DNA from 3 places in the Paenibacillus sp. Y5S-9 genome. Region 2 is predicted to be linked to each of the others. Evidence: predicted binding sites of a transcription regulator. Region 2 holds the regulator's gene; each other region holds the start of a gene.

Region 1 (11,053 bases), 2.1 Mb from region 2:
TTTCAACATTCCAACCACGACAACAACCGAGATGAAATGCGGCATATAACTGATGGTCTGTACTGCGCCTCTGAACCACTTTTTCCGGACTTCATTCAGCAACAGTGCTAGTAGAATCGGAGCCGGGAAACCAAACACAATACTGTAAAAACTCAAAATCAGTGTGTTCTTAATCAGTCGCCAGAAATAATAACTTTCAAAAAACATGGTGAAGTTGTCAAATCCAACCCATTCGCCTGCCAAGATTCCTTTGATCGGGTTGTAGGATTCCTGAAATGCCATCAGTAGCCCGTACATTGGCCCATAGCTGAAAATCAGATAGTAGGCTACCACAGGAACGAGCATCAGATAAACGTATCTGTTGCGGACAAGTTCCTTTTTCACCGAACTCCATTTGCCAGCTGGCTTCAAACGCCCAGGTTCAATTCCCCGGCTTCGATTCAGCTCCATCCACTCGCCCTCCACTCTCGGTATTGATTCACTAACATGACACTTCTAATGATAGAAGCGAGCGCCTTTTCTTCCCATGCTCATTTCCGTTAAATGGATGTTCAAAACCGAGTTCCGTCCGACAAAAAAAGACCCTGCTGCCGATGAATGGCGTACAGGGCCCGATCACAGATTAGATGTAGAGGTTGCTATCTATATAAATCGAGCTAAAGAATATTTACACTTGCCACTCCGATGACAGAACAACCCTCTGATCGCTGTTATCCCCAGATTATTATGATTCCCTTTTCTAAAGGGAAAATCCGGGGATAGCATATGCTTACGATGTAGCTTTCTTTTAGAAAGCTTTTAGGCGAACGCTCCGCTTCTTCGTGTTATTTCTGTCCTCTCCGTTTTCGTGTAAATGTTTAGTTCAATGCTGTAGAAGCGACAGCAACGCTGTCCTAGGGTACTTTTTTATACTCGGAAGGGGAGAATCCCGTGTATTTCTTGAACATTTTGCTGAAATACGGCCAGTTGGCACCAAACCCTGTCTGCTCGGCAAGCGAGGATACAGTGCAGTTCCCGTCCTGCTCCAGAAGTTCCAATGCTTTGCGGATGCGGTAGCTTAACACATAGTTCGTAAATTTCTCACCGGTTTCTTTTTTGAACATTTTGCCGATGTAGTCTGGATTCATGTATATTTCCCCAGCGATGGACTGGAGTGTTAATGTCTCGTCCCTGTAGCGCTTCTCTACCAACTGTTTCACACTGCCTACCATCTGCGATTGTCTGGAGCGGTGTTGTTCGTAACGGCGAAGCGTGATTTCCTTGGCAACGGCAAGCAGAAACTGTTGAAAAGAATGCAGGGTGCTGGATTCTATCATGCCTGGCAACTGGTCCATATACCTTTTCATCTCGGCAGAGCCACTGAGTCGAATCATCTCCATAAACATCTGAATAAGATAGGACTTCGTTTGGGATATATCGTATCGCAAGCTGGCCAGCAGCTGAAACATCCGGTTCAGCTCTGATCCCACTTCCTGCCAGTGTCCCGCCTTGATTGCAGTAACCATCCGCTCCGGATCGTATTCGAATTCAGGAAGAATGCGTTCTCCAGGAGAGTAAATATCCCGTTCCATAATGAGACTGCCCTCACCGAGGTAAAAGCGGTAATTGAGATAAACCAGCGTCTGCATGTACAAATGGCGTGCCTGCGAGAGGTCTCCTGGCTCGCTTAGCGCTATTGTGAGATCATCATGATAATATCGGGTAAATGTGGCGCGAATCTCATCGATATTATGGAACAACTGCGTTTCAGACAACTTATCCTCCATAATAAGTAGCACATGCCTTCCAACCGTGGCACTTAAGATGGGATTGTGAAAAATATCCTCGGCAATGTTCTTCACCGCGAACAAGTGCAGATACTCATGATCCCCCTCAATCTCTACCAACAGCAATCGCACACGTTGATCCTGAAATTGTACATCGAACAATTCCTCGAAATATTTCCACTCCTTGGCCCCATACGTTCTGTTGGTCACCAGCTCTTTCAGAAAATATTCCTTGGCATGCGGCAGTACACGCTCCAAATTATATTGGATCGACTGTACAAAGCGCTCTTGATCGGTCAACTCCCGCTTCTCACTGACCAATTCACTAATAGCCTGTACAAGATGCTCCTCGCTGCAGGGCTTGAGCAAATAGTGCTTCACTCCATAATGCATAGCCGTCTTCGCATATTCAAATTCCGTAAAACCCGTAAGCATGATAAACGAGATATGCTGATACTTCTCGGCCACTGCTTCAACCAGCTGTAACCCATCCATTCCCGGCATGCGAATGTCCGAGATGATAATATCCGGACGTTGCCGCTCAATTGAAGCAAGCGCTTCCAATCCATCTTGAGCAATGCCGATCAGTTCTGTTCCTAATCGGGTCCAGTTCACAACACTGGAGATCCCGTCCGAGATCATAAATTCATCATCGACCAACAAAACCTTGTACATCGTATGCATCCCCCTGCCTTTAACCAGATCCATTCTATTATATGGGCATTATGCACAAATAGAGGCAAGGACATTGAATGACATGGAATTGCACCCTATCAAGTCTGATTTCTGAACATTTGTATCACATGCGAAAATATTGACTACCGAATCATGGTCTATGTTGATCCTTCGTTCAAACCAAACAACCCTCACCCTGCCTCAGGATGAAGGTTGGTCGTTGCTATGCAAATGTAGGCTATCTAGGTAATCCTGTATGCCCAGATTGATTTATTTTTTTACCGCGTGAATGAAATGTATCGTTTCAAATGCCCTTAGATAATCGGTTCGATCCTGGAAAAACTGTTCCTGAATCGCCTCTGGAGTCAGATGCTCATAGATAAGCAACCCCGCTTCATCAAGCAAGGCCTCCATCTCCACATATGAGTACCCGGATTGCATCGGCTCACCGCCAGCTGCTGCCATCTGGATCATATGGTCCACGCGATTAGATATGCCCTTTGTATCAAAAAGATGTTCGTCAGCGTAGTCAAAAACAATTGAACTGCCGGAAGGCAGTTTCGTAAACAACACTTGTAACAACCGGGACAAGTCTTCTTTGGTCAAGTAAAAAGAGACGCCAAGTAAACTCACAAAGGATTTCTCGCTGCTTAACTCTTCAGTCACGAGCGTTATAAGAGAATCCTTATCGGTCAAATCCATAGCTACAAAGTGCAGATTGGATGGAATAGGTAGTTTCGCGGACGACAGCCGACTGCGTTTGAATTGCTGTGTGGCCGGGATATCCACTTCAATGATGTTCAGTCTATCCTTTAATTCCGGATACCGAAACGCAAACGTATCCAGACCGGCTCCAAGTATTACATATTGCGTGCCTCCTAATGCCATTTCATGAAGCAGCACTCGTTCGCAATATGCGGCACGTGCCAAGGGGGTTGGAGCAAGCTGGGTCTGTACAATCCACCTCAGTATCTCATCCGGGTCGTCCTTGATCAGATGAGCCATGTCCGGGTTGAAAAAATGGATACCTTGAATCATATTCTCACGGATATCCGAAAACTCTTGAGGAGTGATAAGCGCACTGGCTATATAATCATCCAAAATAAGAGGTGTATCGTATTGGCAGTGGTAAGATCGACCAAAAGCCGAAATCAAGGATGTAATGCTGGACTCATTTTGCTTCATCATATTTCATCCTCCCGTACAAACAAAAATAAGATTCCCCCTGGCCAGGAGAACCTTAGTATATACGGAATGTTTTAATATGTAAATTATAGCATAAAAAGATTTTTTTGTCAATATAAATCTAAGGGATAATCTGACAGGTTAAAGTAGCTTTCTTTTCTCCTCCACTCTAACCTGTCCTCTCCCTTCATCATACGATTCAGCCCAAAAAGGCTAGGCGTCCATCCCATACTCCTTCACTTCACGGTTACGGTTCAACACTGCGTGCAGTACAAAACCAAGTACCGCAATAGCTGCTGTGCCTGTTGCCAGCCAAGCTACAGGAATAAGTCCTTGCTTGTCATACATGACCCCCATCGCATAGGGTCCGATAACCCGTCCAACCGCACCGATCCCACCCGATATCCCGATGTAAAAAGGTGCCGCCCTGCCAGCATGCTCGGAGATAAATGCAGGCGTTGCAGGGGAGATCAACATCTCTCCAAACGTGGCCAGTACCATTGCGAGCACCATGCCCGGATAGCTGTACATGGTAATCATCACAATGTAGGCCATGCCATAGAATACCGCACTCGCCGTCATCTGGGCAGTGGAGGTACGGGCCATGGTCCGTTTCACCCAGCTGGTAAAAGGTTGGCCCACAAAGATCAGCACCCCGTTCAGGGTCCAGAGCAGACCGTACATTCTTTTTTCCATACCCTCAGAAATGATATACGGGGACACACCTGTGTTCCAGATGGAGTTGCCGAATAACAGGAAGAGCACGCCCAAGCTCATAAACAGATATAATCGGGTATTACCCAGCAATGCCCAGACGCCCGGCCCATCGGGGACGGTTTTGCGTTTGGTCAGATGCACTTCCCCCTGATCCGGTTCGACTCGCGACAGATAATACCAGAAGAATATCGCAAATCCGGCTGAGGTCACTCCGTTCAGTACAAAGCTGAGGTGATAGGAAAAGTCAGCCAGAAAACCACTCAGCGCCGTACCAATCGCCACCCCAATATTGTTCGCCACATAGATAATATTGAATAATTCACCGCGTCGCTCCGCAAACCGGAAGCCAATAAAGGCCTGAATCGCTGGCAGCGACAATGAACTGAACAGACCAATCCAGCCCATGGCACATATAAATACGACCCAGTACGCACTAATCCACGGCAACGCAAACAAACCTAACGCATTAAGAGCCAGTGAGCCGATAATCAGCTTCTTCACACCCACCCGATGGTACAATGAACCTCCAAGCAATTGTCCAAAGATGCCACCCAGGGACTGAATCAGGATCACAAAACCCGCGTTTGCCATCGTCCGTCCAAGTTCATCAAACACATACATGGTGGTCAACGGCCACATCAAGGCACTGCCTGTTGCGTTAACCAGACTTGCTAATAAAAATATTCTCACTTCTTTTGGATAGTTATCCAGCCATCTCATCATCGTTAATTCATTCTCCTTAGTACCTCTGCACAAACAAATAACCATAAAAAATAGACCTTTGCCCTGACGGCATAACCATAACCAGCCAGAGCGAAGGTTTTATGAAGTGTCACATGTATTGCTCTTTAGATCCTGCTCAAGTTTTATCCTTTGTTCATCTTACCTCAAAAAAATCATGCTGCAAGCACACTCATTGACGCTTCACTTCAACAGTGGCCGAGAAGAAGGTCGCCCCGTTACCCATGTCAGACAATCGGTTGGACGTGAGCGAATTGGCTCGCTGCTTCTTGCCATCACCATCCCACCATAAACCTTGGCTGATGACGGTTCCCGGCAACATGGCTTCACTCACCTTGGCGGTAAGTTCGATGCGCCCACGATCATTCCATACGACCACTGCATCTCCATCCTCCACGTTTCTACGAATAGCGTCCTCAGGGTGTATCTGCAATAGAGGCATCTTTTCCAAACGCTGATGTTTGGCTGAATTGCCAAAGGTGGAGTTCAGGAAATTATGGTTTGGCGGCGACAGGAACATCAATGGATACGTATCGGCAGGTCCAGCCGGATTCTCCCCATCATATCCTTCAACCAGAGCGCTATAGGTAGGGAGCGGGGGAAGCCCTCTCTGTTCCATTGTCTCGGAATACAATTCGATTTTGCCTGAAGGCGTGGGCAGCTGATCCAGATATGTAGCATGTGGCGTCATATCCAGCTTCACGAATCGATGTTCCTTCAGTCCCTCCAACGTGACCCCATTCATGTAGGGGTTGCCTGTGCCCTGAAGTGCGTCCTCAATCATCTGTTCCGGCGTTTCTCCGAAGATTGCAGGATCGTACCCCATAGCCTGCCCAAGCAGTGAGAACAGTTCCACGTTGCTCTTGCTCTCCCCAATCGGTGCAATTACCGGCTCTTGCAGATGAACGTACTGATGCCAATAAGAGGTGTACAGGTCCGTCGCTTCAAATGAAGATGTGGCTGGCAATACGATATCTGCATATTTCGCCGTATCCGTGATGAACAGATCATGCACAACCGTGAACAGATCTTCCCGTGCAAAACCTCGCTCCACCCGCTCGGTATCCGGTGCCACCACCAGTGGATTGCTGCAGTAAACCATCATAGCCCGGATCGGCTGCTCTGCTTCCAGCAACGCTTCACCAATCCGGTTCATGTTCACTACTCGCGGCTCCGGATTCTGCCGCAGCTCCGGACGTTCCAGCGCGTCGCTATTCGTGCTCGCGTAGCTGTTCGTGCGAACGGCACCGCCGCCTTGCTTCAGCCATTGCCCTGTAATGGCAGGCAGACAAGCAACGCTACGCACGTTCATCCCCCCATTATCATGGTGCTGGAGGCCATTGCCGATGTGAATATGGGCTGCCTGTGCGTTGCCGTATAGTTCGGCCAGCTCCACAATGGTTTCCTCCGGCACACCCGTAATGCGTGCAACACGTTCAGGGTTGTAACTGCGGACATGATCACGCAGTGCCTCATGACCCACTGTATACTTTTGCATAAACGCTTCATCCGTTAGTCCCCGTTCGAACAGCACATGCATCAAACCCAGCGCTAGTGCGCTATCCGTGCCCGGATACAAAGGAATAAACCAGTCGCCCCATTGGGCCGTACGATTGCGATGAACGTCGATGACGACGATCTTGGCGCCTTTCTTACGGGCTTTCTCCGCCAAAACGACCTGGTGCATATTCGTACTGACGATATTACCGCCCCATACCAGGATGAGATCCGCGTGCTCCGTATCTTCCGGCACCGTTCCGTGGTTGGCGCCCATCGTATATTTCCAGCCGGTATTTCCAGCAGAGTTACAGATCGTCTGCTCCAGCACACTTGCACCAAGCGCATTGAAGAAACGTCGGTCCATGCCGTCTACGCCGAGAATGCCCATGTTACCGTAAAAGCTGTAGGGCAGGATGCTCTCCGGGCCGTAAGTCTCGGACAATGCAGTGAATTTGGTCGTAATCTCGTAAATCGCTTCATCCCAACTGATTCGTTCAAACTGGCCTTCACCTTTGGCTCCTACACGTTTCATCGGATATTGTAGACGCTCGGGGTGATACACCCGCTCGGTCATATTTCTGACTTTATTACAAATGGCACCCTTGGTGATCGGATGATCCGGATTGCCTGCCACCTTCACAATTTTACCGTTCTCTTTATGTAGTAACAGACCACAAGTATCCGGACAATCGAGCGGGCATACCGCTGCGAAAATTCCATTCTCCTGATCGATCATCGTATGGCTCCCCCTCTTTAAAAAACTATCCCTATATCATATCTTCTTCGAGGTTAATACGTAAAGAGAACAATATATTTTCGCCCAATATTCACCGCTATAGCGGATTAAAATTATTTTCAAAAAAATGTTTTGCCATTTGATTCAACTTCAGAATTCAGGGGTAAATTAAAAATAAGGCATTAGGCTAGTGTTTCCCCACTTCCTCCTCATGCCATATCATGGACCACTCCCGAAATTCGCCATGAACAGGTTTCGTTCCCCCGAACCTTGTCATGGCGAATTTATTTTGCGTTAAACTCCAACAAGGACCCCATACAAAAAAACGATCCCGCCTTGCTCCATCACAGCATATTCGCCATGAACCGAGCAAGATCAGAATCGTCTTCTCTTCTACATGAATGTTCCATTACCCATGTATACATACGTGTATATATGCCCTGCTACGCCTGCTTGCTCCACATCGCTCTGGCCTCCGTCTCCACAGCTTCGATCGACGTGGCTACCTCCGGTTTCACTTTCGGCTCAGCTTGGCGCAGGTACACCACCCAATAGGCTGCAGCTACAAACAGAGCACCACCAGTCAGATTCCCGAGCCATACCGGAATGAAATTCATCACATATTGGCCCCACGAATAATGTCCTTCGAAGATTGCCGCCGGGATGAGGAACATATTGGCCACAACGTGCTGGAATCCAATGGCCACAAACGCCATCGTTGGAAACCAAATACCCAGTACCTTGCCACTCATTGTATCCGATGCATAAGATAGCCACACCGCCAGCGCGACCAGCCAGTTACAGCCGATGCCTGAGATAAAAGCCTGCAGGAATCCGTCATGCAGCTTGTGTCCAGCCATATCCACCACTTTCGCCAGATATACACCCTCTCCGGTCAGACCAAGCACATGTCCAAACGCGTATGCGACAAACAAAGCTCCAACAAAGTTACCAATCGTCACTAAGGTTAGATTTTTCAACATATTACCAACGGATAACTTTCGAGCAATCGTCGCGAGTGGAACTGCCATCATGTTACCTGTCAGCAACTCGCCACCACCGATGAGCACCAAAATTAGTCCCACCGGGAACACTGCTGCACCAATCAGATTAACCAGACTTCCCCACTCAGCAGGAGCAGATGCAATCACCCGAATATCCAGTAGAAAACCGAGCGCAATAAAAGCCCCTGCCAGAAAACTAAGCACCAGTACAGAAGACACCGGATATTGAGCCTTCTTCATGCCTGTTTGCGCCGTATATTGTGCAACCTCAAGAGGTGTTTTTGCTGCCATATCATTCATCCTCTCCTTCATTGTTCATCATTGGATAAAACCATTTGAAATTCATTAGTTATGCGTTGAATACCACATCCTAATTGTATCTCGGTCCTAAACATAACTTTGTGCAAATTATCACAATGTTGTTTAAAAAAATACTTTCAGAGCGTCTTTGAATAGTTAAGTCAGCAGAGTATAGTAAGACCTTTTGAAGCTAAAAAATCACAAAAAAGACTGACGATATACTCGCCAGTCTTCTTTTTCCTATATAATCGTCCGCCTTGTTTCGTAATCCTGGCAGTTATTGTACACCTCATGTTTACAGATAAGCATGACTTATCTTTGTATGGCGTTTATCATGCTCGCTGTTCGACCATCTATTCTGCTTGCTTACACCATTGCTGGTGCTTTTACTTCTACCGGTGGCAGTGCTTGCAGACCAGCCGTGTTCAGGAAGTTCCATGGTTTGTTGTAATGTGGCTGGAAGAAGAAGTCGATGAAGGCCAGCTCATCTACGGTCATGTTGTTTTGGATGCAGACCGAGATCGTATTAATCGATTGGGTCAGGTCAACCTGAGACATCACCTGTGCTCCGACGATCCGACGAGTTGCCTGCTCATATACCACTTTAAGCAACAGTTTCTCAGCCGTTGGCATAAACTCCGGACGGTAGCTATCTTCCAGTACGACAGATTCCACAATCAAACCTTCGTCAGCAGCAGACATTTCCGTCATTCCTGTACCTGCGATATTTTGCTCATAAATTTTGATACCGGATGTTCCTTGTGTACCCATGTATGGTGTCGTAGGACGAACCAGGTTGCGGGCTACAAGTGTACCCATCCGTACGGCGTTGGTTGCCAGCGGAATGTAAGATGCTTTACCTGTCGGGTTGTAATGAATAGCACAGCTGTCACCTGCAGCGAAGACGTCTTTTTGACTCGTTTGCATATATTTATCCACGACGATTGCGCCGTTTGGCAGCATATCCACTTGGCCTTTAAGCAACTCTGTATTTGGACGGAAACCAATGCACAGAATAACCAGATCGGTTTCAAACTCTCCTTTGGACGTAATCACCTTAGTTACTTTGCCATTCTCTCCAGTAAACTTCTGTACCGTTTGACCAAGAGCCAGCTTGATGCCACGCCCAGTCAACGTATCTTCGATCGCATCCGTGAATTCAGGGTCCAGGTATTTGTTCAAAATCCGGTCCACACTGTCGATCAGGGTAACTTCCTTGCCATTCATTTGGAAAGCTTCCACCAGCTCAACGCCGATATATCCTGCACCTACAACGGTAACACGTTTGGCATCTTTGGCTTTTTCAATAATCGTGTTGGAATGATTGTAGTTTTTGCAAAGTAAAATGTTATCCATCTCGATGCCTTCAAGCTTCGGAACGACAGGCCATGACCCCGTTGTCACAATCAGTTTGTCAAACGTATCTTCAAATTCTTCCCCGGTTTGCAGGTTTTTAGCCTGAAGGGTATGGCCCTTGGCATCTACTGCTGTTACTTCATGAAGCATCTTGGTTTCAACACCAAGCTCTGCCAGTTGATTAGGCGAAGAATAGAACAAACCGTCAGGGTCTTTCACAACCCCACCTACGTAGAGCGCAATGCCACAAGATAGGAAGGAGATATTGTCATTGCGCTCATACACCGTGATGGTAGCATCCGGGTACAATTTGGCGGTATTTACGATGGCTGCGGTTCCTGCGTGTGTACATCCGATAACTGCGATTTTCATTAAAAGTTCCTCCTCGAAATATATAAATGAGTTTGAATATAACGTTATTATGGTTGTGAAATATTTCACTTCTTGTTCGAAACTGTGTATGTGATTTATTTCACTTTATACACTCATTATAATGTGATATTTTTCACATTGCAATAGGTTGAGCAAAAAAAGTTTGTCGAAAGAAGTCATTTCCCTGTATTTAAGCCTTTCTCCCCTTCATTGTATTGGTTTCATTGTCCCCGGATTGGGGTCGATTTATGCTATGCAAAGGCTTCCGCGTTCCCTGTATGGACACAGTATGGACGTATAAAATTAGAGTCCTCTCCCACATTCATGTTTTACTTGTACAAAAATAAATACATTCAATTTCCGCTAAATGTTGATTTTTAGATTGGTAAATGATTACAAATTTATTCTGAAGCCAACCTTACCTGTGAAGAGAATATAGCCACGCTATATAATAATCAAAGAAGCCTATCCTTGCTTATGCAAGGACAGGCTTCTCAACGTTCATGTATTAACCGAGTAATTTCTCGATATCTGCAATCATTGTCTCCGGAGATTCTTTCGGTTCAACACGACCTACCACTTCACCTTCACGGTTAACAAGGAACTTGGTGAAGTTCCATTGGATGTCGCTTGTTTCACCTACGCCAGGTTGTTGCTCCTTCAGGTATTGGAACAGAGGATGAGTGTCCTCACCATTCACA
Region 2 (11,053 bases):
GATGCAATGGAAGATTAATGATCTCGGCTTGAATGATAAAGTTCATTTCCTTGGCAAACAGGATGACATTGCTCAAGTCATTTCCATGGCTGACGTGTTGATGCTTCCATCGGAGAAGGAAAGTTTCGGACTTGTGGCGCTCGAAGCAATGGCTTGTGGCGTACCCACGATCGGTTCACAGGCTGGAGGAATTCCGGAACTGGTCTTACACGGTAAGACGGGATTCTTATCCGCGATCGGGGATACACAATCCATGGCCGAGAACACAATCCGTTTGTTAACAGATGATCGTTTGGCTGCGGAGTTCAGGGAAGCATGCCTTCAACGCGCACATCACGACTTTTGCAATGATGCCATTCGGCATGAATATGAACAGATTTATTACCGGGTGCTGGGAAGAGAAGTTCCGAACTTGAAGCCGGTTTGCGGTTAATCAATGGGTTTGACGAAATTATACTGTGCATACCACAACAGGCAAGAGAAGAGGTGATATGTGGTGGTTCAATGGACACAGGTAGATCGTGAAATGGCAATTCAAAGCGAGAATGTACTCACAACATTAAACAAACATGGCTACAAGGCATATTGGGTAGGTGGTTGCGTTCGTGACGAATTGCTGGAACGAGTAGTAGACGACATGGATATCACGACATCTGCTTCTCCTCAGCAAGTCATGGAACTGTTTGACGATTGTATTCCTACAGGTTTGCAACACGGTACGGTTACCGTTCGTTCAGGCGGTTATTACTTTGAAGTGACCACATTTCGAACAGAATCCGAATATCAGGATAACCGCAGACCAGCTACGGTTCAATTTGTTCAGGATATCAAGGAAGACTTACAACGGCGTGACTTCACGATGAACGCTCTTGCTATGGACGTCACTGGGACAATCGTTGACCCGTTTGGTGGACAGGCAGATATCAAGGAAGAGCGAGTCAGATGTGTGGGTTCTGCGATGGAACGATTTGGTGAAGATGCACTGCGGATGCTCCGCTGTGTCCGGTTTGCTTCCGTATTTGATTTCAAAATTGCCCATAACACGTGGAAGGGTCTTGTAAGGCAGAAAGACCTGCTTCAACATATAGCAATGGAACGAGTACGCACCGAGATGGTAAAAATGATGTCGGGACCCCATCCATTAAGAGGATTGGAACTGTTATACAGAAGTGATGCGCTTGCGCACATCAAAGCGCCGGTTAGTTCGGCGCGTTTTAACAAGACGTTGTTATCCAATCTGGAACAGTTGTCAGGTCAGCATGTGTTGCTCCGCTGGTCACTCCTTCTGATTGCTGGCGGTTATAGCAAGGACGAAGGAGACGTATTATTACGTCAGTGGACATTCTCTAATGAACATCGTTCTCGTATAACAGGTGTCCTTCAGGTGGAGCAGTTGATTCATACTTCCGTTCAGGAGCAGAAGGATACGGTCAGTCTCCGTTCCGATTGGATCGTTACTGTTCTGGCTTGTGGTGTTCAGGCGGCGGATGATTGGCTTCAAATACAGTCTGTACTGCCAGCAGGATGGCGGAATCAGTCCGAACAGGCAGCAATGCAGGTTGTTTTGGTTCAAGAGCTTGCAGCCGAATGGAGTAAATCGATTCCTGTGCATGACTTGAAAGAGCTGGACATCACAGGGGAACAAGTGTTGCAAATGGTGCAGCGCAAAGGCGGGCCTTGGCTGGGTCAACTGATGAAACATTTGTTACGAGAAACAGCGATTGGAACGATAGAGAATCAGCATGCAGCACTAAGTGCAGAAGTGAAGCGGGTGGTTCAAGATGACCAAGCATGAAGATTTGCTACATATGTTATTAAATGCAGAAGGACGATTTGTATCGGGTGAAGAGATTAGTCGTAATCTGTCCATCAGTCGGACCGCTGTGTGGAAACATGTGAACAAGTTGCGAGACATGGGATATGAGTTTGAAGCGGTATCCCGCAAAGGATACCGTCTGGTAACGAAGCCGGATAGCATTGACGCTACTGCCCTCCAATTGGCACTTGATACAACCTTATTTGGCCGTAAGGCTGTTTTGTTGACTTCGACCCTGTCTACGCAAGGGGATGTTCTCAAGCTAGCTGAGAAAGGGCAGGCAGAAGGTGCTGTGGTCATTGCGGAAGAACAAACAGGAGGAAGAGGACGTTTCGGTCGACAGTGGTTCTCTCCTCCGGGTAAAGGAATCTGGATGAGTGTCCTGTTACGCCCTGATCTACCACTTCAGCATACGCCGCAGCTAACTTTATTAACAGGAGTGGCTGTATGTCGTGCCGTTCGAGCTTGTTCAGGAGCTGATGCAGGCATCAAATGGCCAAATGATGTGTTGATTGACGGACGTAAGGTATGTGGCATATTGCTTGAATCTACGGTGGAAGATCATGAAGTCAGATACTGCATTGCAGGTATAGGTGTTGACGTGAACTTTGATCCCGAGGATTATCCGGAAGATCTGACCACAATCGCTACTTCGCTCAAGATGGAGACGGGACAATCCGTTGATCGTACCAAACTAACGGCTGCCATTTTGACGGAGCTTGAACAATTGTATTTTTTGTATCAAAAAGAAGGGTTCGGCGTGATCTCAGCTCTATGGGAGGCCCTGTCCGTATCGATGAATCGAGAGATTACAGTGACTAATCCTCATGGTGTCATTGAAGGGAAGGCAATCGGTCTTGACCCTTCCGGGGCACTTATCGTGGATAAGCACGATGGAGAACATTCACTAATCATCTCTGGTGAGATTTCCTGGAAATCGTAAACAATTTGTCGAATTTTCACTGGTAAAATGAACATAAGACGTGAAGTTTGAGCAGAACTTTGGTATACTGTGTTCGTGAGGCGGTATCGGCTAATGCAGACCGAATTGCACTCCCGTAACAGTAACCTTTGTTCTGCTTTGATGTGTTTTATATAAGCAGACCGCAGTGCAAGAATGAAATACGTTTAAGTGAGTTGTTGGATTCTGCTCTGAGCCGAAGAGGACCGAGACAGAAGGGACGATCGCAAGTGACTCTTTTTTGACTTTTCGGGACTTTTTAGTGGAAAACTAAAAGGTTTTTTTGTTGCGTTTATTTGAAAAGAAGAAAGGAGCCATGAGAGAAAATGGCGAACAAACAAGCGTTGAATATTGTGAAAATGAAAAAATACAAGCAGGACGGCGTGCCGCTTACCATGATCACGGCTTACGATTATCCGACAGCTCTCCTAGCAGAGGAAGCAGGTATTGATCTGATCCTAGTTGGTGATTCACTCGGCAATGTAGTACTGGGTTATAACTCGACGCTTCCGGTGACCATTGACGACATGGTGTACCACACACGTTCCGTAGTGCGCGGTGCTGAGAAGACATTTATTGTGGCTGATATGCCTTTTATGACCTATCATGGCAGCGTGGATGAGACGCTTAAGGGTGTACGTCGACTGATGCAAGAGGGGCATGCCCATGCCGTTAAAATGGAAGGCGGAGTCGAGATAGCGGACACCGTTAGAGCAGTCGTGCAAGCAGGCGTGCCTGTTCTTGGACATATCGGACTTACACCTCAATCGGTTAATCAGATTGGTGGTTACCGCATTCAGGGCAAGGATGCAGCGGACGCGAAACGTCTGATGGACGAAGCCAAGGCCCTGGAAGCTGCAGGCGCGTTTGGAATTGTGCTTGAACTGGTTACGGAAGAAGTTGCACGGGCGATCTCGGAGGAACTGTCCATCCCTACCATCGGAATTGGAGCAGGACGGGGCTGTGATGGTCAGGTACTGGTATTCCACGATGTGGTTCAATACGCCTCTCCGTATACACCCAAACGATTTGTCAAAACCTATGGAGATGTGGGTACATTAATCAGAACGAGCATCGAAGCTTATGTGAAAGAAGTTAAAGATCGTTCGTTCCCGGCCGAAGAGCATGTATTCAATGCTGCGGATGGTGTTCTGGATCAACTGTACGGCGGACAACGCAAGGAAAAGGTGGGGAGTAACTCATGAAAGTATTACGGACAATCGCAGAGTTAAGACAGGAACTAAGCTTGAAGCGTCAAGCGATTCGGTCCAGTGCGTCCGTTGTAGGTCTGGTACCGACAATGGGTTATCTTCATCAAGGTCATGCAAGCTTGATGCAGGCAGCAAGAAAACAGAGCGATATCGTGGTATTAAGCATATTTGTTAATCCGATTCAATTCGGCCCTAATGAAGATTTTGACAGCTATCCGCGGGATGAAGCCAGAGATGTGGAAACAGCACGCTCACAAGGAGTAGATATCGTATTTATTCCCTCTGTTGAAGAGATGTATCCACAGGCAACACAAACGACCGTATCGGTCTCAAAACTGACGGAGCGCCTATGTGGCGCTTCCCGTCCGGGGCATTTTGACGGGGTAACGACCGTAGTCTCCAAACTGTTTAACATCGTACAGCCACAGCGTGCATTTTTTGGAATGAAAGACGCTCAGCAGGTTGCGGTCATTCAACAGATGGTGAATGATTTGAATATGCCTGTAGAAATTGTACCCTGTCCGATTGTTCGCGAAGAGGATGGGCTTGCCCTCAGTTCACGAAATGTCTATCTTAGCGCAGAACAGCGTACACAGGCATTGGTTCTGTCGAAGGCACTGCGTGCAGCTCAGGAAGCCGCAGATACAGGTGCAGCTATAAACGCTGCAGATATCCGTCGTATTCTGCGCGAGCAGATTGCAAGCTCACCGCTTGCCGTTATCGACTACGCCGAGATTCAGGCTTTTCCAAGTCTGGAGCCGCTCGCAGATCAGGAAGAAGTTCAAGGACGTGATGATCTGCTCATTGCACTTGCGGTGAAATTCGGAAAAACAAGATTGATTGACAATATAAGGTTGCAAAAATCGGAGGTATTGTCCCATGTTTAGAACACTGATGAAATCCAAAATCCACCGGGCTACGGTAACGGAAGCCAACTTGAACTATGTGGGTAGCATTACCATAGATGAAGACTTGATGGAAACATCCGACTTGATGGAAAACGAGAAAGTGCAAATTGTGAACAACAACAATGGTGCACGTCTGGAAACTTATGTGATTCCAGGACCGCGCGGGAGCGGGGTCATATGTCTTAACGGCGCAGCTGCACGTCTGGTGCAGCCTGGAGATAACGTCATTATCATTTCTTATGCCATGATGTCCCAAGAAGAGGCAAATACTCACAAACCAACCGTTGTATTTGTAGATGGACAGAATAAACCTGTACAAACGATGAAGCAGGAAGTCCACGCGACAATTATGTAATCGACTGGTAAGGAGAATGAAATCGGCCCTTGAAGCAAAAAATGAGTACAGGTCACTGCACTAATCCATTTTTTCAAGGGTGGGGATGCATCGATGTTCCAGCATGTTTTCGCAGAAATGAACGACATGTTAGATGAAATTATCAAGAGCTATCCTTCCGCTGAAGGCCTGAACAAACAAGAATTGCTGCAAAAGTGGAATTTGCTTAAGCGGATGAGTGACGGAATGCTGGATGAATGGCTGATGTTTGAAGAAAAGATGAGCCAGGTGAGGGAGCGGGAGATGGATAAGCCTGCTTCCCTTGAACCGGAACAGGAAGCTGTTACCGCTCTGCCTGAACTCCATCTGGAATGTTTCAGTCGTGGTCAGGGCTATTTCAAACTACAGATGTATCCGCAGGCGATCATGCAGTTCTCCCGGGTTGTGACCGACCATCCGGAGAGTGCATTGACTCGCTTTTACCTGGCGCTCTCGTATCTGAATCTGGAACAAATGGCGGAAGCGGGGACACATTTGCAGCAGATCATGTACCTTAAGGGTTCACCTCGCTTAAAAGGGCTTGTATGTAACGCCCTGGGCTGTATTCAAGCCAAGCTTGCGAATCCCGAAGCTGCATGTTCACTCTTTGCACAGGCCCTTCAGTATGACCCGACATTGACCGAACCACTGTACAACATGGAAGCTTGCAGGTTGAACAGGGGAAAATTGCAATATGCTAATCAGCTGACGACCCTTCATTAAGCGGGAATTCGGCGACAAAAAAACGGTGTTCCCTCCTTTGGCATAGCGGCGGGGACACCGCTTTTTTGTCAGTTAATTTTCAAATCCCCTTTTTTTTGCTATGCTGTAACATAGACTGGAATGGAAGGGACCGTACATTGCAATGAAATTTGCCGTATTGGATTTCGAAACAACCGGCACGCAGTCCGACGGTGAGATTATACAGGCCGGACTTGCCATCATAGATCATGACTACAGCATAACTCAAATATATAGTTCTTATGTGAACCCTGGTGTACCGATTCCCCCGTTTATTTCGGGGTTGACGGGTATTACCGATGAAGATGTAGCGGACGCTCCTTCACTCGAAGAGATGATGATGGAGATGGTTCCGCTGCTTAATGATGTGGTGCTAGTTGGACACAACGTCGCTTTTGATTTTCACTTTTTGCAGAATGCTCTTGACCGTTGCGGTTATTTGCCGTTCACTGGCCGTATTCTGGACACGATTGATTTTCTGAAGATTACATTCCCATCACTGGGTTCTTATCAACTCGGTTATGTGTCTTCCGAATTTGGATTTCAACATGATCGCCCTCACCAGGCAGACAGTGATGCACTGGCGACAGCCTATGTGCTGCTCAAGTGTCTGGATGAGTTAAAGGAATTACCGCTCATAACGATTCAGCGCCTCAGTGACCTGTTTGCACCAGAAGACAGTGACTTGGGCTGGTTTTTGGACGGGATGCGCAGTGAGAAGGAAGCAGAGCCGATTCAGGATCTGGACGGACATACCTATTATCGTCAGCTTGCTCTTAATGTAAGTGATTGGACCGACATTGGTGCACCACGCGATGAGCGGGAGGCTAACCCCCTTGATGGTGTAAGCTTCGAACAGTTTATGGACCAGGTTCGGGAGAACCTGAAGGATACACTGGATCATTACGAAGAGCGTGAAGCGCAGACTCAGATGTTCAGCAGTGTAAGGCAAGCCCTGGATGAAGAGAAACATCTCTTGATCGAAGCTGGAACGGGTACCGGTAAATCTCTAGGGTATCTGTTGCCTGCTATTTACGAAAGTGTGAAGCAAGAACAGAAAGTCATGGTCAGCACGCATACGATCAATCTGCAGGAGCAATTGAGAGAGCGGGACATTCCGATGCTGACTCAAGTGGTTCCGTTCCCGTTTAAGGCTGCTGTATTCAAAGGACGTGGACATTACCTGTGCCTGCGCAAATTTGAACACAAAATCAATAAACGTGAATTCGCCACACCTAAAGAGGATTATTTCACAGCTGCTCAGATGATCGTCTGGCTTACGCAGACCGAAACCGGAGATGATGAGGAACTTAACCTTAGCGGACGCGGAGGGGACTTCTGGGAGACCGTACAGAGCGAATCCGAATCATGTCTGGGAAGATCCTGTCCATGGTTCCGCAAATGTTTCTACCATCGTGCCAAACATGAGGCAGGGTTGTCTGATATCGTAATCACCAATCACTCCAAATTATTTACGGATGTGAAAGCCGCGCATCAGCTGCTGCCAGCCTATGAGAGTCTTGTAATCGATGAGGCACATCATCTGGAGGATGTCGCTGGTAAACATCTTGGAATGCATATGAAATATTTCACTTTGGTTCATACACTGACCCGCCTGTTTAAAGACAGTCGTAATGGTCAGCTGCCTATGCTTCGTTCGCAGTTATCCGGGCATGAAAATTCGGTGCAATGGGGCTCCATGGTGGACCAGATGTTCCCGCTCGCTCTTGAGGTCAAGGAACTGTGGGATCGTATGAGCGATGCCTTGTTTGGTCTGTTGCCTGAACGAAGTGATGCTTCACCGGGCGAGACGGGGCAATTTTCACTGCGTCTGAAAGCATCTCAGAAACCTGCAAAATGGCAGGAGTTGCAGGATCTGGAGAACCAGATCTATGTGACTCTGGGCGATTTGGTTCGCAAAGGGGACAAATTGCTGCTTGAAGTGAAAGAGGATCAGGATGATTATCAATCGGATAGTCTGATTACGGACATTACAGGATTACTGAAAGATCTGACCACATTGAAGGAGAATCTACGTTTCTTCATGCGAATGGATGACGCCAAAACGGTGTACTGGATGGAAGCCAGCGGCCAGTTCCGCAGTAAATCACTCCAGCTGTATGCCGTACCTGTAGATGTCAGTGCACAACTAAAGGATTTGTTTTTTGATAAAAAGAAAAGTGTTGTGCTTACTTCGGCTACGCTCTCTGTGGATAAGTCATTCCAGTTCATGATTGAGCAGCTCGGCTTACAGGAAGCCTCTGAGAATAATCGGTTGTTAACGTCGATGCTGCCATCACCTTTCAACTATCGCGATCAGGCACTTCTGGTGATTCCGCGTGATTTCCCAAGTGTGAAGGGTAGTGTGGGTGATGCGCACTTTGTTAATATGCTGGTGCAATCACTCGCAGAGACGGCAATTGCTACGCGTGGACGCATGATGGTTCTGTTTACTTCATACAAGATGTTGCGACAGGTCTATGATCCGCTGAAGGAGGCGCTGTCTGGCAACGACATCTCGTTGCTTGGTCAAGGCGTTGATAGTGGAAGTCGTTCCAAATTGACTCGCAGGTTCCAAGATGCCAAAGCAACAGTACTTCTGGGCACAAGCAGCTTCTGGGAGGGGGTAGATATCCCGGGAGAGGCTCTAACCTGTCTCGCTATAGTGCGACTGCCTTTCCAGCCGCCGAATCATCCGTTGGTGGAAGCCAAGAGTGAGTTGCTTCAGGAACAGAAGAAAAATCCGTTCATGAAACTGTCAGTGCCACAAGCGGTCATTCGTTTCAAGCAGGGATTTGGCCGATTGGTGCGTACAGCAAAGGACAGAGGAATTGTCATTGTTTATGATACACGTGTGATTGAAGCGTACTATGGTAAATTCTTTTTATATTCATTACCAGGTCCCAAAATGGAGCATATGCTCACGGAGCAGATGGTTCCACGAATCACCGAGTGGTTGGAAAAACCTGCTAATGAATAAGAATAATGGTTGTTTTGTTCGTTAAATCATTGCATGACACTATCGTTTGGCGTTAAACTTTATTAGATATTTCCGTATCCGATTAAAGCAGTTGCACGTAAGAACTTATAACCTAAATTACAAGGAGCATTCTGTATAAAATGTCACGTCTATCATTGAGTTTATACAGAATGCTCATCTTTTCATCTATTATTTTATCGTGGCCTTGGTAAGGGGGAGCAAGAATGAAATCGGATAAAATTTCGGAAGCGGTGGTACGACGTCTGCCTGTATACTTGCGCTATTTGAGCGAGTTGCACCAGCGTGAGGTGGCTACTGTTTCTTCTCAAGAGCTTGGACAAAGGCTGGATCTGAATCCGGCCCAAATTCGTAAAGACCTGGCTTACTTCGGTGATTTTGGTCGTAAAGGGATCGGGTATGATGTATCCTATTTGATCGAGAAAATTCGTCACATTCTCAAAATCGATCAGCAAATTAATGTAGCTCTGGTAGGTGCGGGTAACCTCGGACAGGCCTTGTCCAACTACAACGCATATCTGAAAGACAACATGAAGATTGTTGCTGTATTTGATGCATATGGACCGAAGATTGGTAGTCAAATCAACAGTTTGACGGTAAAACCAATGAATGAATTGACGGAAGCGGTTAAAACGGATAACATCCGCATCGGTATTATTACAGTTCCAGATACGGAAGCTCAAAATGTAGCCGATCAGCTTATTGAATCGGGAATTGAAGCGATCCTTAATTTTGCACCAACAATTCTAAAAACACCGCCGCATATCCGCATTCACCATGCTGACTTTACAACGGATCTGCTTAGTTTGGCCTATTACTTGGAGACTGGAAAGGACGACGAGGAAGATGACAACAAATAGATGGGTAATTCACAACGGCAAATTTGCCGTTAATGAAGGCGGCACAACATGGAACGTGGTCCACGGATACATGGTTGTTGAGAATGACAAGATTGTGCATATTGGTGAGACATTGCCGGATGAAGACAAAAATTGTACCAAAGTGGATGGAAAAGGACTGTTCTTCCTGCCGGGTCTGATCAATACGCATGGTCATGCAGCGATGTCGTTGCTCAGAGGGCACGGAGACGATCTTGCGTTGCAAGTATGGTTGCAGGAAAAAATGTGGCCGATGGAAGCGAAAATGACTTCAGAAGACGTATATTGGGGAACTTCACTATCGGTGCTTGAAATGTTGAAAGGCGGAACTACAGCTTTCCTGGACATGTACGATCACATGGATCAAGTTGCCAAAGTTGTGGAGCAATCCGGCGTTAGAGCAGCACTGGCACGTGGTGTGATTGGGCTATGCTCGGAAGAAGAGCAACTGCGGAAGCTGGAGGAGTCGGCAGCGTTTGCACGTGAGTGGAATGGACAGGCAGATGGTCGAATTACAACCGTAATCTCGCCACACGCACCATATACATGCCCTCCTGACTACATAGAGAAGCTTGTACAGGTCGCGAACGACCTAAACCTTCCTCTTCATACACATATGTCGGAAACGCTTCGTGAAGTCGAGCAGAACGTGGCTGATTATGGACTGCGTCCTGTAGCACATCTGGAGAAACTGGGCTTTTTCTCCCGTCCATCCCTGGTTGCACATGCGGTGCATCTGAATGACGAAGAGATTGAGATTCTGGCTCGTCATGATGTGGCTGTATCCCATAACCCGGGAAGTAACCTGAAACTCGCTTCCGGTGTTGCGCGTGTACCTGCGTTGCTGAAAGCAGGAGTTACCGTGTCACTCGGAACTGACGGACCAGCAAGTAACAACAACCTGGATATGTTCGAGGAAATGAGACTGGCTGCGTTGATTCATAAAGGCGTGTCTGGTGACCCGACGGCAGTGCCAGCGGGTGAAGCATTACTACTCGGAACTTCATATGGCGCCAAATCCATCTTCTTGAACAATACTGGAGCGCTTCAGGTCGGCATGAAGGCTGATTTTATCGCCTTGGACATTGAACAAGCACATTTCTATCCACATACAGACCTGATCTCACATACGATCTACTCGGCTTCTGCCAAAGATGTAGAGCACGT
Region 3 (11,053 bases), 370 kb from region 2:
GACAGAAGGACTATACCTATAATCAGAACAAATACAACCGGAAAGACGGTTCCAAACAAATCAAACATCCAAGATGATTCAATGCCCATGTCTCTCCCTCCGTTCATACAACTTAGGACAGCCGGAGTCTTGACCCGTCTCCTGTAATGTATATGCACGTAAACAAAGAACTTGTTATCCGGATTGAAATCGAACGGTGTGAGGGGAAAACCCTCCGGCAGAATACCGAAGGGTTGCCTCATACGAAAATAAGTACTATTTCATTATCTAATATTCTACTGCCTAGCAACCATGTTTTACTTAAAGGTTGTTGCAAATCGTTGATCCGACAATATAACCTGATTAACCTGTCCCTCTTTTGTCAGCATGAACGATGCACGATAGATAGCCAAATCATCTTTTTCCGCTTGCAGCGACTTCTCATCCAGGAATGTTTCCTTCTGAATATGATAGGCATAATCGATATTACGTTCAGATTCGACCAAAACATGTTCCTTGCCATACAGATCGAGAATCTCTTGATGTGTCATCCCCGCCTCTGCCCCGCGAGCCGTCTTAAAGTACCCTTTCGAGTCCTTATTCAAGATGATACTAACGACTTTGGCATCCCTATAACCAATCGTGATCCCGTTATTGTATTGATAGGATTGACCCACACCGGTTGATGTTCCCTGACCGAGGATTTTCTCCGCTTCTTCCTGACTCATTCCATACGCAATCTTATCCTCACTGTCGGTTTTCGTCACAGCCAGATCCTGTTCTGAAAATTCGTTTGGATTGAATTTGCTATTGCTGCAAGCCGTGATCATGATTAATAATAATGCCGCAACAACCCATGTTATTTTTCTCCAGTGTCCATTCTTCATGTACTCACCTCTGAGGTTTTTCCAATATTTTATCATATTAACAACTGAAAAAATAATTAGTGGTGACGTTTTCACCATTCCTCACAAAACAAAAAGGGTATCCGATATGTAGTTACTCCTGTACCATTATCCGCTCCAACTGAGATAACAGCTTCAAGGAAATACTGTTATCTCAGTTCAAGCAAACCCATGTTACCATTGTGGATGCATATTTAATAAAGCTGAGGACAATTAGCCTAGCCTATTACCGGATTCACGCTAATTGTGTGATCACAAGATGTGCCGATACAGGTCTAGTTCCGCCTGCAAGTGGCGTAATTGTTAATGCAGTAGCATTACCAGCCGGGTTCCGCACGGTCAGAATAGAATTAATTACGGTTGTCTGCACCAAAGCCATACCAACAATCTGAGACGTTCCCGTTGCTCGCCCAACTACTGTGGGAGCCAGATCTGCCCCATTGAGGGTTAAGATTAGTTGACCCGCTTCATCGATGCTCACTTGGAACAAAATCTGATACGTACCAATAGCTGCCAGATTGAAGGAACTAGGACCCGTGCGTGAGATAGTTGTTCCACTTGTTGGCCCATCCTGAGGGAAGCTTACATCTGTACCGGGAGCAACCGTTGCTGCATTATCAGGTGGCATCAGCGCGAAAAAGTCAGCGAATCCCAGTACGCTTCCGGCTGCTCCTGTTGCACCTGTAGCTCCCGTGGCTCCAGCAGGACCCGCTACTCCTGTCGCACCTGTCGGGCCTACTGCTCCAGCAGTACCTGCCGCTCCTGTTGCACCGGCTGGGCCTGCCGGGCCTACTGCTCCAGCGGGTCCTACCGCTCCTGCTGCACCGGCCGGGCCTGCCGGGCCTACTGCTCCTGCAGCTCCTGTCGCACCCGTCGGCCCAACAGCTCCAGGAAAACCTTGAGGCCCAATTGCTCCAGCAGGTCCGGGATTACCTTGCGGACCTTGTGGCCCTACAGCCCCTGCTTCTCCCGGAATCCCCTGTGCTCCCATAGGTCCAGCAGGTCCGACCGGACCTTGAGAGCCTACCGCTCCAGCAGGACCAGGCTGTCCCTGAGGTCCTTGTGGTCCAGGTGGCCCCCCCGCTGGTCCTTGAGCTCCAGGTGGCCCTTCAACCCCTTGTCTACCTGGAATACCTTGTACGCCCTGTACGCCTTGTATACCTTGGGGTCCTGTTGGGCCAACAACAGTAGGGGTAGATATATTCACTTCTGGAGGCGGACATTTTACTCGAACAAACTTTTTGACCACTTTTAATCGGCGTTCTTTTCTTTTAACTTTACACGGATGTAATATTGCCTTTTTTCTCTTCATACGTTTCTTCACTTCTGAATGACTCACAGTGTGGACACCTCCCTATAGACATGGTTTAACGTACGTATGTAGATGAAAAGATGCGTGGACGAACAACCATTTTAACTAAAAAACTCCGCTAATTATCTGGTAAAACAATAAAATCAGTAGCAACTGCCTATACGTTTGATCTATTTTGTTCATAACCATTAATTGAGTCGAGCTGGTTTACGTAACGATAGTTGTTCAAAAAAACTCATGCCATTTGGGCATGAGTTGCTTGATTTAACCATGCAGACTTTCCGAATAAAGCAGATTAGTTCGTTTAAAGCAAATATATCTTGTCCCTTGAAAGAGGACCGTCTTAAATCTGCGTCGGATGGACGACGATATATGAATTTTGACAAAAGGGCAACCATGACCTCCATAACATGTTGAGTTCACTAATGCTGATTTTTCGATTGTAATATTCTTCATCACAATTAATCTTGTGGTCTAACGATTCTGCCAAGTAAAAATGTGTTTCATCATAGCCAACGACGGGAACAAAATGCAAATAACGTTGTTTGGGATGTACTCTAATAAATAAAATAACAGGCACACCCTGGCTGATCTGTCTTTTCAACGTATTCTCATTACCACGTAAGTACATTACCTGATATCCTAGCTTCCTAAAAAAAACAACGACCGCTTTGGGATATACGGTTCCATCCAGTAATTTGCGAGGATAGGTTTTATAAATCTTTGTTCCGTTGGACTCCACCCCGAAATGTCTCAAGACAAACGCACTGGAAAATGCAGCGCATTCGTAGTTTTTCTGAATATCCAACCGATTTGAAGATTGAATGTAATATGTGCTCGGCACATTGACTGTGTACATGCGATCTTTCTTAGGAAAACTGAAATACAGGGAGATCACCCAGAGAATAATCAACCAAAGTAATACATTGAGAAACAATTCGTGACCTCCTTCGTCTCATCAAGATGACGTACTCTACCGTTTAAGTATGCCATTCACTAGACAATAAACTATAAGTCACAATATTCTCATAATGATCATAGACCCATTGAGCTTCTCTGGATGTACCCTCATTTGTAAATCCGATTTTCTCAGGTATTGCTCTGCTTTTAAAATTGTTTTCTGCACATTGAATGATTACACGATTTAACTTCAACTCGTTAAAGAGATATTTAAGCAATTGTTCTATTGATTTGGTGATGATTCCTTTGCCCTGTGCTGACTCAGCTAAAAAATATCCAATGCTCGTTGCTCTATTGTTCCAATCAATATAATGCAATCCTAACATCCCAACCAATTGTCCATTGAACCATATTCCGGAATCAAAACCGTTCCTCTCTTCATAATTATGTGTCCATACTTCTATTACAGAATCTAAATCGCTGGGCGATTGTCGTTTATCAACCCAGAGTAACCACGCTCTCAAGTACTTTCTATTCTCATCAATTAAGGCATACAACTCATCTCTATCTCGAGATTGGATCAGCTTTAATACAATAGATTCATTCACTTGAAAAGGCAGCATCATGTTCCTCCACTCAATCTAACTATCAGGTTATTTTAGGTGTTCATTCCTCGCACCAGTTCTTTAAAACCCATTCTTTAACTTGTTCAGCTACTCCCACTGCTGTAAGTTCTGTCGTATCAATTGTTTGCATTGGCGGGTCAAACGCAGTTTCCGAATTCTGGAGTAACCAATTTGCAAAATTCTTGTGATCTTCAACCAGGTTCTCGTCTTAAACGCGTCTCGCGTGTAACATCGTCACAATGTAAATTCATATATAGAATTCGATCAACTCGATCTATGTAATCGGATGATGTAATATTTTCCGGCACCATCGTTCCGCATAAAACAGTCCCTCGTCCACTTAGCGATATGTTATACGCAATCCTCAACCAATTCTCTTTGGCAATCTGCCAATCCACGTTATCGATGATATCCATATCAAAGACGTCAAATTCGGGAAGTTGCTTGCGAACAAGCGAAGAGATCGTTGTTTTTCCTGTTCCACTTGCGCCTGTCACTACAAAAAGCGGTAATTTTCTCATAACAAGCCCCTTTAGTTAAAATAAATTTTGATTTATTACGTTCTCCATTGATCTGCTTTTAAGCCATAAATAATCCTGTTTAAATATGCACCATTAATATATTCGTAATCTCTTAATTCACCTTCACGTTGAAAGCCTAATTTTTCAGGAATTGCGCGGCTTTTGAAGTTGTCTGTTGCTATGCCAATTTCAACTTTATTTAATTCAAGTTCATCAAATGCGTGAGCAATTAACACTTTAATCGATTTTGTAATAAGTCCCCTACCCTCATATTCCTGACCTAGCCAATATCCTATTTCAGTCTTCTTGTTTTCTTGATCAATGTATAAGTATCCAATAGAACCAGCAAGCTCGTCTCCGCACCAGATTCCTAACCAATAACCATCATCTTGAGCATAGCGTATACGTGTTCCCTTGATGAAATTTCTTGAATCATCTTCTGTTAATGTCATACTGGGGAACTTCAACCACGCTCCTATATGATCCCTGTTTCGATCGATCAAATTATATAATTGGGGTGCATCTTTCATTGCCAATAGCGATATATAGGTAGCAGTATCCATTTGATATTTAAACATAACCCACTCTCCGATTCATTTCATTTAATCACCACTTATCTATCTTTGATAAGCTTTTCATAGCAAGTATGGAAGTAATATTAGAACCCCCCCTTGAATAAGGCCATATTCGGCTTTATTCCTAGACCCATGTCTATGATGAATCTGCGATCAAAGGTAATAATAGGGAGACACAATAATATGTACCACGCTTCTAGGGAACTTTTAAATATTATTCTTATCACTGAACTCAATGCAAAAAGGTTGCATCTCAGGGTTTAAGCAATATTCTATTCTTTCTCTGAAGTTTTTCCATTCGACTTTTAAAATGGCTTCTTCAATCGGAAAGAAACCAGACTCTAAGCTCTCCGTTGATGTGATTAATTCTCCTCCTAATGGTTTGGCTAGAAATAATGTGTTACATATTGAATTCTCGATATTTTGAAATATTCCACAGAATTTGATGATTTCGATGTCGATTCCGGACTCCTCTTTTGTTTCTCTGATTGCAGCTTGACTTAGAGATTCTCCTTCTTCCACTTGACCACCTGGCATTTCCCATCCTCTTCGTGGTCCTCTAATAAGTAATAATTCATTTTGTTCGTTGATCACAATTGCAGCGGCAGATAAGATATGTTTTGGAGGGCTCATTTATTCGACTCCTTCTAAAGAGATTGGATATGCGTTTGAGTAATATGATTTACAGCCATACTAAAAGAAATTATATATCCCGTCTTCATAATAACTGTATTCTTCATCCGTTATTCTTAACTTTCCGTACCCGTTATAAAATATTTCTCTATCTCTTTCATTATCAAACGCGTTCTGTTTCGGTCTAATGGCTAATGCTACATCATATCTTGGATCGCCATAAGCGGCACCTGCCCAGTCAATAACTCCAACAATATTGCAATCATTAACTAGCACATATCTATAGTAAAATCTCCATGAATGAAAGTGTTATCTATTGGTTTTGGTCTTGCTTCTTTCAACTGTTGAAGTAGTTCTGCTGATCCGTCTACAGCAAAGTGAGTAAGATTATATTCTGCTTTATTAAGCATTGTCTCTAACCAAGGAGTGTCATTGTTCAATAATTCAACAGGACAAGAGCATTCATGTATTTTCTTTAAACAAAGCCCAAAGTTAAAAATCGCTTTTTCTTTACTTTGGAGGTCAGGCATCGTAGAGAGAATTCTCTTAAACTTATTCCGTCGATATAATCCATCAGAAGCCATCTCGATGTGTCCTCAATATGAAATAAATATGCCTTTGGAACAGGGAGTCCCGTATGGTAAAGGTATTGGAGCACCTTATATTCATCTAATAACCATTCATTATAAAGATCGTTTTCTGTCTTCTTGATGACGTACTTTTGATCAAACGTATCCAGTATAGCCACAGTAGAAGTATGACCTTGCTTAGGAAAAGTGATTTTCTGGACTTCCCCTATATGTTCTTTTATTTCAATTGGGAGATCTTGAATATTCATAGTTTTATTCTTTCTGCTATTTCAGACCTTTATCACGAATTCCACATTTTGAGTGATTTACCTTAATTATTTATATAATAACCCATACTGCAATATTTGCGTAGTACATTTAAAAGCGCATACATTTCTCTCCAAATCAAAAAGAACCCTCCCGCAGGAGCGTTCTCTGTGAATGATCCGTGAATCATAAGCCTATGCGTACATCAAGTCCATAAACCCGCGAGTTACTTCTCCACCTTCGGCTGGTTCGGGCTGGTCTGCCTGAGCGTGTTCTGCCATGCAAGCCTTCACCGCTTCCTCTGTTGTACAACGATTGGCATCGTCACATGTGTAGCATAATTGAAGCATATATCTGGTTAAATCGTCCGCCTGCGTGAATTGAGTCTGACCGTTGGTTCTCATCTTCATCACTCCTTCTCTTGTTGAGTTAAATATATCACCTTTTAACAGATTAAATTGTGATTTATTTCACAAACTAAACAAAAAAAGAAAAGGAACCCTCTGGCTCCTCACTTTCCTTATCTATTCACATCTACAACACTCTACTTTTAAAGCACTTTCCAATGTACACCACCGTCCACCGTTTGCAATAACAACGATCTTTTAGCATCTGTATTTTCAACCAGTATCCAGCCAAGCTTGGAGGTAACCATCTGCATCTTCACAATTTCAGGATAGTCTTCGAGAATTTTCTCCAGTACACTACTTGAAGGAAGAGCGCTCCATGTTTTTCCCGCATCCTTGGTGTAGTAGGTTATGCCCTTTTGCATCGCCCAACCTTCTAAAGCGTTCAGAAATACCGGTGAAAGGTTACGATTCGGACCCGTTTGTTTGTTTAAAGTGAAATTGGACAGCTTCCAGCTCTTTCCTCCATCGGTGGTAAAGAATCCATTGAATGTCGTGCTCTCCCCTTGGGAACAGGACATTGATATCCAGGCTGACTGCGCTTCACGTCCAAAAAATTGTGGTGAACTAACACTGAAATTACCACACCCGTTGAATTTGTTTCGATCAAAAAAGGATGGTCCAGTATCCCAGTTCTCTCCGCCGTCTGATGTTACATACAACTTCGGTGTACCGAACTCAAGCGCTGTTAAGAAACCATGCTTTGGATCCGAGAAAGTCATCCCCGTTGTGTATCCACGTTTGGAAATCTCTTCTGCTTCCTGTTTGCCGTCTTCATCACTGGATGACATGCGGTTCCAAGTGATTCCACCGTCCTCGGTGAAGTAAAGTTTCTTGTCCTGTTTACCAATAGCGGTATCAACCGTGGTGAGAATCCAGCCTTTCTCAGGAGATACAAATGAGATCGCGGTCACTTTATCCGTTTTGGACAGAGAAGACAGGCTCCAAGTTACGCCCCCATTGTTGGTGCGAAGCACCATGGTATCTGTTCCACCCATGCCTTCACGAACAATCCAACCATGTGCACGATCTACAAAATAAATGCTTTGTCCATATTTAGGGTTAGCCGGAAATTGTACATTTTCCGAAGGTGAAATATTGGTCCAGGTCTTTCCCTGATCCTGAGTGTAGTACAGACGCAGCGCATTCCGCGTCACACCCCACGCCAATCCTCCGTTGTCATTGAGCAACTGAAAATCGGTCAAACGGGTCTGTATTTGGTACTTGGCCATATCTGCAGCTTCTGTACTGTTCACAGGGGGAACGACAGTTAATGTCTGCCCTGTATTCCCGGCGTCCTCCTGCTGCTGCGGAGGTTCTGCTACCGGAGGTTGATCTGAGTCGGTGCATGCAGCCAATAAAGCTGCTATACCTATAGACAGCAATGCTGTCTGCGCGATTTTAATCCATTGCGAACGCAAGTGGGTTCCACCTCTCTCATCCAATATACAGGCGCGCATGCCTGTCCTATGGCGTTTTATTTACGATTCATCAGAATCCACTGCTCCTATTCTACCACAAACCTTATGTAAAAGGCTCATTGGCTACGTATGCGCTGCCCGCTCCCTTTTTCCAGCTGATGCTCTAGGCTAGATGTCGCACATTTATTACCATTAATTTTATCCTAAACTGTTTTTCGACGGAATAATTGGTAAAAAGACATGAAATGTGAACTATTTTATAGACAACACTCGCTTTATACTCTCTAATCCCTTAATATGGATGGGAGTATAACCCAAAAAGGAGAGGATATGAACATGACAAATAGTGCAGCTCTGAAACCAAGTCGTGTCGTGATTGTAGGCATGGGTGCGGTGGGAACAACAACGGGATACACGCTAATGTTGAGACAGCGTTCGTCCGAGTTGGTATTTGTGGATGTGAATCATGATAAAGCAACAGGAGAAATGCTCGATATGAACCACGGTCTTCCATTTACGGGAGGCGTGAAAGTATGGGCTGGCGATTATTCCGACTGCAAAGATGCAGATATCATTATTATTACAGCGGGTGCTTCCCAGAAGCCGGGCGAAACCCGGATTGATCTGCTGAAGAAAAATGCAAGCATTTTCAAAGATATCATTGAACGTATTACTGAAGTGAATTCTCATGGTATTTTACTGATTGCAACCAATCCTGTAGATATTTTGTCCTATACTTCATGGAAACAAAGTGGATGGCCTGCTTCCCGTGTCATCGGTTCAGGTACATTGCTCGACAGCGCACGTTTCCGTTACCTGATTGGTAAGAATAAAGGGATCGACCCGCGTAGTATTCACGCACATATTATTGGTGAGCATGGAGATTCCGAAGTACCGGTATGGAGCCTGGCTAACGTTGCAGGAACAGATCTGGAATTGGATGAAGAAACACAACAGGATATCTTCGACCGTACCAAAAATGCAGCGTATGAGATTATTAATGCCAAAGGAGCAACTTCCTATGCAATCGCACTTGCTCTGGACCGCATTGTAGCTGCAATTCTCGGCAACGAAGGCTCCGTTCTGAACGTATCCACGTTGCTTGAAGATTACAATGGCGTATCGGATGTTTATCTGGGTGTTCCATGTGTAGTCGATCGCAACGGTGTGCGCGAGATTCTGCCTCTTCCGTTGAATGAATCCGAGAAAGTGGCTTTCCAGGCATCTGCTAACAAATTAAAAGAACAGATCGCTGGATTGGAGTAATCCACGTATAAAAAATAACCACCTGTATTCCTGTATTAAGGAGTATTCAGGTGGTTATTTTTTTTCTAATTTTTATTTAGTTTACATAACATTTATTCCGTCAATTCTAATCTTTGAACATTTTTTTGATTTCTGGATTTTGAATCATTCAATGTCTACAGCTACAGGGTATTACTAATTACTAATTACCAACTCTCAGTTACTCTAAATACCACATCAACTGTGTTCGAGCCTGGACCACCAATATTCGATACGGCTAAAGTTACAACCTGATTTTCCGGAAGAGTGAAATCCAAAAGTTCTGAAGAGGCCAATATTTTGGTATTCCCTGCTCCCCCTCCTGTAATGCCTTGAAACACCACTTCTCCACCTGTAATTGTTGTAGAGGTATTGTTGACTAGTAGTGCGGTCTCGCTATCAGGAATAATCGTTGTAGCTGTGGGAAAATTAACAAAAGCTCCATTTAACGTCCCTCCCACAAGCACTTGGTAACTTAGATCTACGGATGAAATAACATTGATTTCTTCCAAATTCACCTGAACCGAATTCGTTCTAGCCGAACCCGCTGGAAACACAGCTTTTCTTGTAAATGAAATTACGGGTGTTAACGTTGATGTAACATTTGTTATTCTTCTTCTTTCGGAAGTGACTCTATAGGTTGGTTCATATTTGCCGATAATACTATATTGTCTTCCACCCACAAATATACTATAAGCAGCACCGGTTCCATTATTAGCAACTTGTGCTCTTAACGGAAGATTTGGATCAACAAAGCTTGTTTGCCCTGTTGGGGAGAATCGATGAACGGTAATTACCTCTTGGGCTAACGTTACGGGATCAGGGATAACCACTCTAAATTCAATCACTCCGTAACCATACCATGTAAACACAATTTGGTATATGTTCCCTTTTGATAAGTTTAGTGTAGCTCCGCTTGGTCCTGTCCCGTTTAATGGATCTACATTCCATAAGCTTTGAGGAACTGTCGTATCAACTCCTGCTCTACGCACGGTTACAAACACCGTAGTACTGTTCACTCCAAAAAAGGCTCCGTTTTGAGTATCAAATAATCCCCATTGCGCCACTTGGTTACCTATTGGCAGAGAAGGAATTCGAACCCCTATCCCCGCCTCTCCTGCATAACCCGGTTCATATCGTCCTCGCAATACACTTTCTAAAATGGCTGAGTCTACGCCACTGGCAGTGTTGCTCAAATTATACTCAGTCGCGTTATTTGTAACCGTGCCAGCACCAGTAGTCGTAACTGCATCTCTAAGGATCGATAAACCATACACAGAGGTTAGCTCCACAATTGGAGTTTTTTGTGCTACACGCAACTCATCGAATTGCGAACTGACATTTGGCCCAATATTGGAGATGATAATATCTGACAATGTTTCTCCTCCTTTGCAGAAAGAGGGAGAAGAAGTAAATATTCTTCTCCCCGCTTTTATTAACTACCATTCTTCAGTGACACTAAAGGTTGCGGTGACAGAATTCGTACCACCACTTAAGTTAGCTACAGCCAGCGTGACAAATTCAGTGTCTGGTAATTGAAAATCCAATAATGACGCAGAAGCTAAAATTCTGGCACTGCCTTCTACGCCAGCTGCTAAGCCTTGTAGTAGTACCTGACCTCCAGTAATTGTCGTTAGCGTGCTATTTACTAACA

The links. Region 2 encodes Rex, which represses fermentation and respiration genes when NADH is low (regulators of the CRP and FNR family bind a similar motif). Its sites were predicted from a motif close to TTGTGAAATATTTCACAA; they were not measured.
Region 1: the regulator Rex is predicted to act here: its motif matches at 8,724-8,741, upstream of V6669_RS28000 (formate/nitrite transporter family protein).
Region 3: the regulator Rex is predicted to act here: its motif matches at 8,361-8,378, upstream of V6669_RS17360 (L-lactate dehydrogenase).

The regions. Positions count from the first base shown of each region.
Region 1 covers NZ_CP145887.1:6,367,491-6,378,543, forward strand. Annotated here, with positions in the region: gene V6669_RS27975 (ABC transporter permease subunit) at 1-450, opposite strand, end outside; gene V6669_RS27980 (response regulator) at 894-2,441, opposite strand; gene V6669_RS27985 (class I SAM-dependent methyltransferase) at 2,712-3,626, opposite strand; gene V6669_RS27990 (MFS transporter) at 3,840-5,063, opposite strand; gene V6669_RS27995 (molybdopterin oxidoreductase family protein) at 5,257-7,320, opposite strand; gene V6669_RS28000 (formate/nitrite transporter family protein) at 7,764-8,615, opposite strand; gene V6669_RS28005 (FAD-dependent oxidoreductase) at 8,991-10,352, opposite strand; gene V6669_RS28010 (glutathione peroxidase) at 10,861-11,053, opposite strand, start outside.
Region 2 covers NZ_CP145887.1:4,308,443-4,319,495, reverse strand. Annotated here, with positions in the region: gene bshA (N-acetyl-alpha-D-glucosaminyl L-malate synthase BshA) at 1-433, shown strand, start outside; gene V6669_RS18925 (CCA tRNA nucleotidyltransferase) at 497-1,795, shown strand; gene V6669_RS18920 (biotin--[acetyl-CoA-carboxylase] ligase) at 1,782-2,759, shown strand; gene panB (3-methyl-2-oxobutanoate hydroxymethyltransferase) at 3,104-3,982, shown strand; gene panC (pantoate--beta-alanine ligase) at 3,979-4,875, shown strand; gene panD (aspartate 1-decarboxylase) at 4,868-5,251, shown strand; gene V6669_RS18900 (tetratricopeptide repeat protein) at 5,345-5,992, shown strand; gene dinG (ATP-dependent DNA helicase DinG) at 6,135-8,990, shown strand; gene V6669_RS18890 (redox-sensing transcriptional repressor Rex) at 9,215-9,868, shown strand; gene V6669_RS18885 (amidohydrolase) at 9,855-11,053, shown strand, end outside.
Region 3 covers NZ_CP145887.1:3,937,142-3,948,194, forward strand. Annotated here, with positions in the region: gene V6669_RS17305 (DUF2500 domain-containing protein) at 1-89, opposite strand, end outside; gene V6669_RS17310 (hypothetical protein) at 297-866, opposite strand; gene V6669_RS17315 (collagen-like protein) at 1,120-2,223, opposite strand; gene V6669_RS17320 (C39 family peptidase) at 2,540-3,133, opposite strand; gene V6669_RS17325 (GNAT family protein) at 3,177-3,722, opposite strand; gene V6669_RS17330 (hypothetical protein) at 3,914-4,243, opposite strand; gene V6669_RS17335 (GNAT family protein) at 4,279-4,821, opposite strand; gene V6669_RS17340 (NUDIX hydrolase) at 5,026-5,451, opposite strand; gene V6669_RS17345 (hypothetical protein) at 5,721-6,035, opposite strand; gene V6669_RS17350 (hypothetical protein) at 6,482-6,691, opposite strand; gene V6669_RS17355 (hypothetical protein) at 6,838-8,115, opposite strand; gene V6669_RS17360 (L-lactate dehydrogenase) at 8,452-9,381, shown strand; gene V6669_RS17365 (hypothetical protein) at 9,567-10,775, opposite strand; gene V6669_RS17370 (hypothetical protein) at 10,839-11,053, opposite strand, start outside.